Regions from separate parts of the Bacillus sp. WC2503 genome, predicted to be linked through region 2. Evidence: riboswitches for the same ligand, from Rfam matches in the RefSeq annotation. Region 2 holds a riboswitch; the other holds the start of a gene.
The links. A riboswitch is a leader RNA that binds a small molecule or an ion and turns the genes downstream of it on or off. The one in region 2 is predicted to bind thiamine pyrophosphate.

Region 1 (5,300 bases), 5.0 Mb from region 2:
ATTAGGTGATTTAGCTATAAGAGAAGCGGCAGATGATCAAGCTGGGTTCGCTTTAAGTGAAATCTCGGAACGTACGGAATAAAGTTAAACTTTAATTAGTGAAAGTGTTATTGTCCACAAATAGTGGGATAAATGATGGATAAAAATCAGATACATTATTCTAGTATATGTGGATTAAACTAATATATTAGCGTGATGTATCTGAGACATTATATAATAAGTACATAGTTAAGGTTTTCGACAGTTTATTTAAATTTTTCATTCCTAATTTTAAATAAGAGAAAAAGTGATATACTGATAGATATAAGTATTATGATAGGTTTTGAATATAACAATATTTATTTTTAGTGTTGTAATAATCAATTAATATTTCCTACGTAGATAAAGTGAAACTTTAATTATTGGGGGGGTTGTCCATCCTCCAACGATTATTCGTTGAACCAATCGGGCTTTTACGGGCAGTTTTATTTCCCACCTAACTTCCTCGCATTCACTGGATTTTGAGGTGGGCGTCTTACTGCCCGGCAAATAGCGGGATAAAAAGGGAAGGGGAATTATATGAGGGCTGTACAGGGCGATCCAAATTGGAATTTGGTTACAGATACATATATAGAACCAAATAATTTTGCTGAATTATTATCTTTACTTGTACCTTGTCACCCAAAAGGTGAAGGAAAAGAGCGAACTATATTAGCATGGAAAGAAAAAGAATTTTATAAAGAAGAAAATTTAGCAGCAGTTATCGTTTATGGAATGAATAGAGTAAAGAATTTACCACAGTTTCATAAAGATGAAATTCCAACCTTAGTACGTATTCTTCGTTTATGTCAAGAGATTGGTTGGTATGAAGAGGCAAATACTTTTATGGTAACACAAGGGCTAGCTGAATTTGTCCAAACTTCATTGGAATATGAAACATGGGATCTTTTGACACAAGCAGTTGCTTTAAACTATTTAGTTATTAAATATCGTGTCGGGGAATTAACAGATGGGGATGTAGAAATTTGGGATAGAGTTAAATTTAATGAGAAATGTATAACAAATTGTAAACATCTATTATCTCAAAAAGAAATATTAGAGTTTACATTCTTCTATATGTGTAAGAGGGCTAAAGCACAGTCAAAAGAGCAGCTGAATAGTGATATGATGAGTCTAGCGATGTATTGTAATACTTTTGTGTATGATTTATATAGACATGACTTGTTGCGAAAGTATCGTAAGTGTACAGATTTTCTATCATATTATGGACCTAGTCAAGTAGTTTTAGCTTGTCAAAGAGCTGTACTTTCTCAAATTTCAGATCGATTAGATCCACTAAAGACAACTCATGTAGATGATTATTTATATGTGATGAAAGAAATGATGGAACATATGACAATAGGTATAATGGATCGATATAACCATTTTATCGGAAAGTTATTATCATACGTGCCATTTTTCGAAATGATTCAAGTTCCACAGCATGCATATTATTGTGAAGAATTACTGTATATTTGTAAGGGCATTGAATATAAAGAGGAAATACTACGCAATTATATATTTATACAATTACATGATTGTTTACCATCATTCTTTAAACTATTTCTTAAAAATAAGCGTTATGCGACGATTCATGATATTCTTTTCTATTGGTGTGACGATGAACAAAGAATGGGTTTAGAGAAAAAATATAATCTTAGTTTTATTTATGAAAAATATGCTTGTGGCTAAACAGTATTTTACATATGAAAAATTAATATAAATTAAAAAGGATCTCAATGTTATGTGAGATCCTTTTTTGTTAGTAAAACAAGGAGAAAGTGATTAAGATGAGAAATAGCATTCCATATAGGAGAAGTTGTGCAGTATAACTTCCTTGTATACCAAAAAAAGTATTTAGTTTTCCGTATAAATTCAATATATATTTCATTGTGTTATCTTTGAAAGATTGGTACACAGTGTCTCCTCTTTCTAAGCTTCTTGTTCATGTTTTTTATTATTAGGGACATTAATGTATCTAGCTATGAATAATAAAACAGCCATAAAGAATACGGGAATTATAGTAGATAAATAAAAGCCATTACTAATAACATTTGTTATAAGGGCACTTAATAGAAAAATAGCATTATAAACATGGGCAACTTTTTGCTTTAGTCGCACTTGAAATGACTCCATCATAATTTCTAGAGCAACAAAAGCAATGATAATAGATAAAAATACAGTGTTTGTATTGTAAATTATTAAACAACAGATTAAACCTAAAAAGGCTAAGTATTCAATGAAGAGAGGTATATTGCGTGGCATACAATTTACCTAACTAAATACGGCAGTGGATTTACTGCATTTGTTTTTTCAAAATTCCATTCTCCATTATGTAATTCGAAATGGAGGTGTTGTCCGTATGAATGACCTGTGTTACCCATATGACCTAGTAATTGTCCAGTTTGTATTTGATCACCAGCTTGTACAGTGCGATCTTTCATATGAGCATAAACTGTTGTATATAATTTCCCGTTTATTTGATGGGCGATGAACACTACATTGCCATAACTAGCTGAATAATATGATTTAATAACTTTACCTGCAGCGGCAGCTTGAATGGAGACGTTACCTTGTGCTGCAATATCTATTCCATAATGCATTTGTTCCCAGCGTATATCAAAGGTTGAGCTGATTTTTCCTTGAGTAGGGAATTTGAAAACTGCTGGAATAGCTGAAGATTGAGCTGTTTGAGCTTGTGATTGCTGTTGATTTTGTACCACATAGTGTTTGGCCACATACCCGTATCCTGTGCCAAAACGAATTTTATACCAAGTTCCTACTGTTTCTACTACTTGTATCTGTGTACCGTTTTGTAAAGAACCAAGTAGAGTACCATTTGTGCTAGCATTGCTACGTACATTTAATTTAGGTGTTGCAACAGTATATTTCGTATCATTTTGAACTGTGATTCCTTTTACTAAGGGCTGCGAACCATTAGATACGAATGCTTTTTGTACATAACCTGTTTGACCGTTATGTGAAATTTTATACCATTCGCCTTGTTCTCCTTGAATAGTCACGAACTTACCATTTGGTAATACATCTAAAATGGAAGATTCTAAATTAGGTTCAGAGCGAACGTTCAATGCATTAGCATTGACGATGTATTGATTAGTAGATTGAAGTTTGTTTTTTTGCAGAATAGCATCTTTTTGTACATAGCCTACTTTATTATTAACAGATACTTTATACCAATCCTTCGTTGTTTTAAGTATGTTAACTTTCGTATTAAAGCGAATTGTATCAAGGGATGTGCTATTTGTATTATCTTCTTTATGTAAGGCTACTTGATCGACTTTGACATATCCAGTTTTGACATTAGATAATTGTTCAGCGTTTGCTTTTTGTACATTTGTTTCGCCCATAGAAGGAAGTAATGAGGCGATTGCGACAGTAGTTGCTGTTAGAGCTGTAGCTTTCATATTCATATAATAGAGACCTCCTCTAGTTGTATAGTTAGTTGTAATTTTATTATAGTATAAAGATATAATATAGTGGGTGTATTCACATAAATGTAATATGAAATCAATATAAAAATAAATTTTTTCAGGATAATGATTCCTTTTTGTGGAATTAATTGGTATTTTATTTTACGAAATAGAATAATAATTATTATATAACTCTGTAATTTCGTTGACAATTGAGAAAATTAAAACAGTTGATGATGTCTTATTAGGGTGTTATACTGACAGTGATAATTTTATAGTTTGCTAGGAGAGCTGGTGTTGCCAGCTGAGAGTAAGACCTTAAGTCTTTGATCCTTTTCATTACCTGATCTAGATTATGCTAGCGTAGGGAAGCAATTCGGACACTAATGATGAGTCCCCGTTTCTTTGCGTATAGAAACGGGGCTTTTTTATTTGAAAATTTTATATTGAAACCACTAGGGGTGCTTTTCGTGCTGAGAGAGGAATAATCCTTAACCCTTACAACACCTGATCTAGGTAATACTAGCGAAGGGAAGTGGAACAACGAATAAACTATAATTTTATTTGTTGTAACCACTTCTGATTATAGAAGTGGTTTTTTATTTAGATACATATATTGAAGGGGGAAATAGAAATGAAATTTTGTAATAGATTGTTAGAAACTGTACAACCAGTTTGGGAGATGAGTCATAATCATCCATTTGTAGTAGGGATGGGGGATGGCACGTTAGAAAAAGATAAGTTTCAGTATTACATTATTCAAGATTATTTATATTTGTTAGATTATGCAAAGCTATATGCCATCGGTGTTGTAAAGGCAACGAATCCACAAGTAATGGGAAAATTTGCTGAACAAATTGATGGAATATTAAATGGAGAAATGACGATCCATAAACAGTATGCAAAAAGGCTTGGAATTTCTATAGAGGAGATAGAATCAGCAAAACCATCTGCTAAAAATTTAGCTTATACAAATTACATGATGTCTGTATCTCAAAATGGCACAATTGCGGAATTAATAGCAGCACTTCTTCCATGTATGTGGAGTTATTGGGAAATTGGAAAGCGTTTAAATGATATTCCTGGAGCGAGAGATCATGAGTTCTTTGGTGAGTGGATTCAAGGATATAGTTCTGAAGAATACGGTAACCTTTGTATTTGGTTAATAGATTTATTAGATGAAATGGCAATTGGAAAGTCAGAGCGAGAGCTAGAAAGATTAGAGGAGATTTTCTTATATTCCAGTCGATTTGAATATTTATTCTGGGATATGTCCTATCGTAAGGAGATGTGGGGATTTGAGGAGCAAGAACATACTACAGTTTCATAATGTTTCTTTTCATTATGATGAGAAGCCAATCATCGATGAATTAAATACTTCTATACAAGAGAAAGAGTTTGTAAGCATTATTGGGCCAAGTGGCTGCGGGAAAAGTACTCTATTTCGCCTTATTACAGGCTTAGAAGAAGTTAGTACTGGACGGATAGAGCTGACAGAAACAAAAAGTCATCCTGTAGGGTATATGCCTCAAAAAGATATGCTCCTGCCGTGGAGAACAATTATTGAGAATGCTGCTTTGCCACTAGAATGTCAGGGTGTACAGAAGAAAGAAGCACAAGTAAAGGCAAAGGAACTGTTACATAAATTTGGTTTACAAGGATACGAGGGAAAATACCCGAAAGATTTATCTGGCGGTATGAGGCAGCGCGTATCTTTTATCCGAACATTATTAACAGGCGGAGAGATATTATTGCTAGATGAACCGTTTAGCGCATTGGACGCTTTAACGAAGGCATCTTTGCAAGAATGGTTGTTTGAACAATGGAAAGAGTGGGAAAAAACAATTTTAT
Region 2 (5,300 bases):
CTAATGTTACATTTTCCTGTGCGCTTATCGCAAAATCTGCTTTCCCAGAAGCAATCATCTGCTCTGCTGTGACATTATCACCAGGCTGGATAATTTCTACATCAAGCCCTTGTTTTTTGTAATAGTCTTTCGTTTTCGCTACATATAAGCCAGTATGATTCGTATTTGGAAACCAATCTAAAACAACTTTTACTTTTTTATCTTTACTTGCACTTTCTTCTTTCTTCGCCGGATTACACCCAGCCACACTTACTGCTAATAAAGCAGCTAACATAATTTTTAAACCTTTTTTCATTTTCTGCCGTCCTTTCTATATATCCATGGTGCTGTTATTCTTGCCATAAACTCCACGATAAAATACAGGCATAATGTCACCATGACGATAATTGCTGCAACACCAAATACTCGAGCAGTTAAAAAGGATTTTGTAGCTCTCGTAAGCATAACCCCTAACCCTTCACTTGCACCGAGCCATTCTCCGATAATTGCCCCCATCACGCTATATGTAACTGCAATTTTTAAACCCGAGAAAAAGTATGGGAGCACTGCCGGAAACTTTACTTTCTGGTAAACTTGCCATTTCGTTGCTTTCATTGTTTGCAACAATTTCAACATATTTTTATCTACAGTTTGAAAACCTTCTAAAATACTAAGCGCAATTGGGAAGAAACAAACGAGTATGACGACCATTACTTTCGGCAACATCCCATATCCAAACCAAATAATAAATAACGGTGCAAGTACAACGATTGGAATTGTTTGCGAAATAACGAGCAACGGATTTATTAAAATACGAAATAAAGGTATCACGTCCATAATAATTGCAATACTCGTCCCAAGTAAAATCGCAAAAAATAGTCCGATTATAACTTCCTGCAGTGTTTGCATCGTATTTGGTAATAGTAAATCCTTCATTCCAATTAATTCTTGAACAATGGCAGAAGGCTTTGGTAAAATCCACGGTTCGATTTTAAATAATGAAACAGATCCTTCCCATATCGCAATGAGAAGGATAAGCCAAATTGTTGTAATAAGTTTAGATTGCTTCTGGTTTTGCATATTCATCACGGTACTTCCAAACCTTTTCATCTATCGTTACACCAGTGCTTGGACGATAATGGATTTTAATAGAAGTAATCACTTCTTCAGCTCCAGCATCGACGCAAGCTTGCTGCGCACGTTTCACGACATCAAGAAGTACATCTAATTCTCCTTCCAACGTTGTTTCCATTGCTCCTACTTCATAACGAACTCCCGATTGTTGTATAACTTCAATTGCTCTATCAACAACAGAATATACATCTTTTGTTTTTGCTTGCGGTACTACTGAAAATGACATTGTAACTTGTTGTGACATAATAAAATCCCCCTTATAAAATATGTTTCCAAAAAAAGAAAAGGCTTTCCTACCATGTAGGAAAGCCTTGTATACAAGTTATTCTATAATAACTTATGCTACATCACTTTAAAGTAACTCCCTACGCTGGCATTATCCAGATCAGGTTGAGGGTCGATGTATACTTACATCCTCTCAGCCAATTGGCTCCCCGGTTCTTAATTCGTTCTCATTGTAGCATGATTTATTTTATTGAACAAACAAAAGCGTACATAATCATTTCATTACTTTTGGAAAATATCCAACTTTTTCACCATGAGCTAATAACAGCTGAATAAATTCTTTATTAATCGCTGGCACTATCAGCTCTTTTTTCTTAATCCATTCATTTGTTCTACGAGTACCCATGACAATTTCAGATTGCTGTGCTCCATCTCCTGCAACTTGAGAAGCAATTAACTCTGCTATTTCTTCATTTCCTTTTGCTAATTCAAGCCCGATATTTACATATTCCGAAAGTGGAACCATTTCAAGATTGTATCCACATCCCTCAATTAGCTTTATAAAATGTTCAAATTCAACTTGATGTGGATGACAAATATGTAACGTCTCTCCTACAATTTTTGGATCTTGTAAATACGATACAATCGACTTACTGGCAAAGTCAATTGGTGTAAAATCAACTTTCCACTTCACATTTGGTGCCTTTCCAATTAGAAGCATCGTTTTAATAAGACGATAAAATGCATTTCCTTCAATGTTTTGTTGGAACGAACCCGTTTCTGAATGACATGCTAGGTTACCTGCACGATAAATGTTCCCTCGTATACCGCTCTTCAAAGCTTCACGAACAAGATTTTCCGCCTGTAGTTTACTATCGGAATACACATTCTCTAACTCTACATTATAATTGAAATCACCTGTTTCCATATATGTATCCCATTGCTCTACCGCTAATTCTATCGGAATACCAATTGTAGAGATAAAGTGGAATGTAGCACCATTCTCGGCTAACGCTAGCATACGGCTCGTGCCTTGGACGTTCACATTTTTAAATTGTTTTACATCTCCAAAATGTCTTACATCTGCACCGCAATGAATTACCGTATCGACCTTAGAACTAATTAAAATAAATTCCTCTTCGCTCATCCCAAGATACTCTTCTCCCAAATCACCAGGTACAGCCTGTATACGCTGTAACCACTCTTCACATATATCATTAAAGTAGCTTGTTAATGTATCGATAATTCTTTGTTGCACATCTTTTGTCGGTCTTACTAAACAATAAATGGTAGCAGATGTATCTCTCAATAATTCATATAATATGTGCGACCCCAAATAACCAGTAGCTCCAGTTAAAAAGACATTTGAGATGTTAGTGTCTTCTAAAACATTCGAATAAGTAATAGTATTCGGTTCGTGAATCACCTTATATTCACGAAATACTTCTTCTGTCTCTACTTTTACTTCTCTCTCAATTCTAGCTAATCCATATATCGTTCTTTCTTTAAAGAAATCTTGAATTGTTAAATGTGAAAAATCTTCTTTTAACAATGTTAAGACTCTCAATACTTTCAACGAATGTCCACCAATTGTAAAGAAATCATCATGCACTCCAATTTTTGAAATTCCTAATACCTCTGCCCAAGCTTTCGCTATCTGTTTCTCCGCTTTAATAGAAGGCGCGACATATTCCTGTAGACGAACCGGCTCGTACTTTTCTTCTAATTGAGCTAACTTTTTAACATCAACCTTTTTATTTGGTGTAAGTAGTAGTTCATTAATATAAATTAATTTAGATGGTACCATATAATCCGGTAACTGCTCTTGTAACTGATAAACTAATTCTGGTATTTCCTTTTTGTTCAAAGTTGTATAGAATGCGATTAAATATTGGCTACCTTCCTTGCTCTTCTTAGCAAAAACAGCATTTTCTTTTATATTATGATTTTGAGAAATTTTACTTTGGATTTCTCCTAGTTCAATACGATGTCCTCTAATTTTTACTTGATCATCTTTCCGATGTAAAAACTCTATATTTCCATCCTCTAGCAACTTAACGATATCACCTGTTTTATATATATTAACTATAGGATTAAAGGGGTTCGGAATAAAAGCTTCAATTGTTTTATTAGGCTTATTAAAATACCCTTTTGCTAATCCTACTGAATCTATATATAATTCACCAGGTACACCAATTGGACAAAGATTCATATTCTCATCCAAAATCATAACTTGATAATTAGCACATGGTTTACCAATGGGAATACTCGCAACATCCTCATTTAACTGATTAGGTATTTTATAGGTTGTCGTCACTACAGTACATTCTGTCGGTCCGTATACATTATGAATTTCAACATTTGTACTTATTCTTTCTCTCCACAATTTAATAACCTCTACAGGCAACATTTCACCGCCAATCGCAATTCTTTTCAGGGAAGCTAGCTTATATATATCTTCTTCTGCTAAATAAGTTGCTACTTGTCGAACAAAAATTGTCGCTAATGCCAAGATCGAAGTTGCTTTCACTTTATAGATTGCATTTGCAAATGCTTCTACAGACAATCGCTCTTCCTCTAATAATACATACAAGTTTCCTCCGCAGAATAAAGAAGCAAATGACTCCCATACAGAAGCATCGAAACTAAAGGAAGGAAATTGGGCAAATACATCCTCTTCTGTCAATTCATATTGCTTTTGCATCCAAGTGTACAGATTAACAACGCCTCTATGTGCTAACATCGTTCCCTTTGGATTCCCTGTTGAACCAGATGTATAAATCATATAAGCTACATCATCACAATGAATAGACAACTTTACATCTATATCTTCATAAGTTTCACTATCATACATTGAAACTGTTTGAACCCCATCACATGTTATAGGCGTCTCTTTCATCAATATAACTTTCGCTTGGCTATCTTGAATAATGTACTGTATTCTACTTTCCGGATAATCTGGATCAATCGGAACATACGCTGCACCAGCTTTTAATATAGCTACCATACTTACTACTGTGTCTATGCTACGTTTCATAAATATTCCAACATAGTCTCCTAATTGGACGCCGTTTTTCATTAACATATGAGCTATTTGATTACTTTTTTTATTTAGCTCCTCATAAGTTAAAGTACCTTCCCTTGAAGATAAAGCTATACGATTTGGAAATTGAGTAACAGTATTATAGAACATATCGACGATACTTTTCTCAGGATATACTGCTGTCGTATCATTCACTTGACTATAAAGTGCCATCTCGGCCTCTGTAACAACACTAAAATGTTTTATGCATTTATTAGAATTTTGTGATGTATAAATTAAAACACCTTGTATTTGTTGTGCATAACGAGTAATCGTTGTCTCTTTCCAATTAACGCTATTAAATATCATTTCTACACTTTGCATATTTTTATTGAATACAAATTGTAACGTATTCTTGTCTTGTAGCTCATAATACGTTTCACCAATAATAATAGGTGACATTTCATATAATGTATTACCGTTTTGAAACTCTTCTATTTCTTCCTTATTCATTTCTTTAATTTGTTCCAGTTGCTCTTCAATCTGTAAATTCAAACTTTCATAGGAGAGAAAATTAGAAACTTCAATAGTAATCGGAAATAACCTTCCTCTTACATGATAAAGCACGACAATATGTTTTTCTTTAGAAATATGATATAACCACGTCGCAGTCGCTCCTATTAAATCTACAATATGAGTCAATTTTGGAAATGGTATAGTTTTTCTTTTTATTCCAAACTCTATCTTTTGCGCATCTTTAGGTATTTGAATACTCCCTTCTACTTTCCCTAAAAATTCTTTTACCATCCCATTATAAGAAATCGCCAATTTCATATTTATGTAAATTCCTCTCCTAAATATAATAAAGGTGTGAAAATTCACACCTTCTTTATCCCGTATTAACGGGCAGATTTGTTCAACTCATAATCAAGGGGGCTGC

Region 1: linked by a shared signal. The riboswitch ahead of tenA (thiaminase II) and the one ahead of ACUN26_RS26205 (MTH1187 family thiamine-binding protein) in region 2 are both predicted to bind thiamine pyrophosphate.

Annotation. Positions count from the first base shown of each region.
Region 1 is NZ_JBQYMD010000001.1:92,596-97,895, forward strand. Features, by position in the region: gene ACUN26_RS00520 (CBS domain-containing protein) at 1-82, shown strand, start outside; gene ACUN26_RS00525 (DUF3965 domain-containing protein) at 559-1,710, shown strand; gene ACUN26_RS00530 (hypothetical protein) at 1,951-2,283, opposite strand; gene ACUN26_RS00535 (SH3 domain-containing protein) at 2,289-3,449, opposite strand; TPP riboswitch at 3,724-3,836, shown strand; TPP riboswitch at 3,897-4,000, shown strand; gene tenA (thiaminase II) at 4,084-4,779, shown strand; gene ACUN26_RS00545 (ABC transporter ATP-binding protein) at 4,748-5,300, shown strand, end outside.
Region 2 is NZ_JBQYMD010000001.1:5,084,559-5,089,858, reverse strand. Features, by position in the region: gene ACUN26_RS26215 (ABC transporter substrate-binding protein) at 1-295, opposite strand, end outside; gene ACUN26_RS26210 (ABC transporter permease) at 292-1,065, opposite strand; gene ACUN26_RS26205 (MTH1187 family thiamine-binding protein) at 1,037-1,357, opposite strand; TPP riboswitch at 1,459-1,560, opposite strand; gene ACUN26_RS26200 (non-ribosomal peptide synthetase family protein) at 1,613-5,194, opposite strand.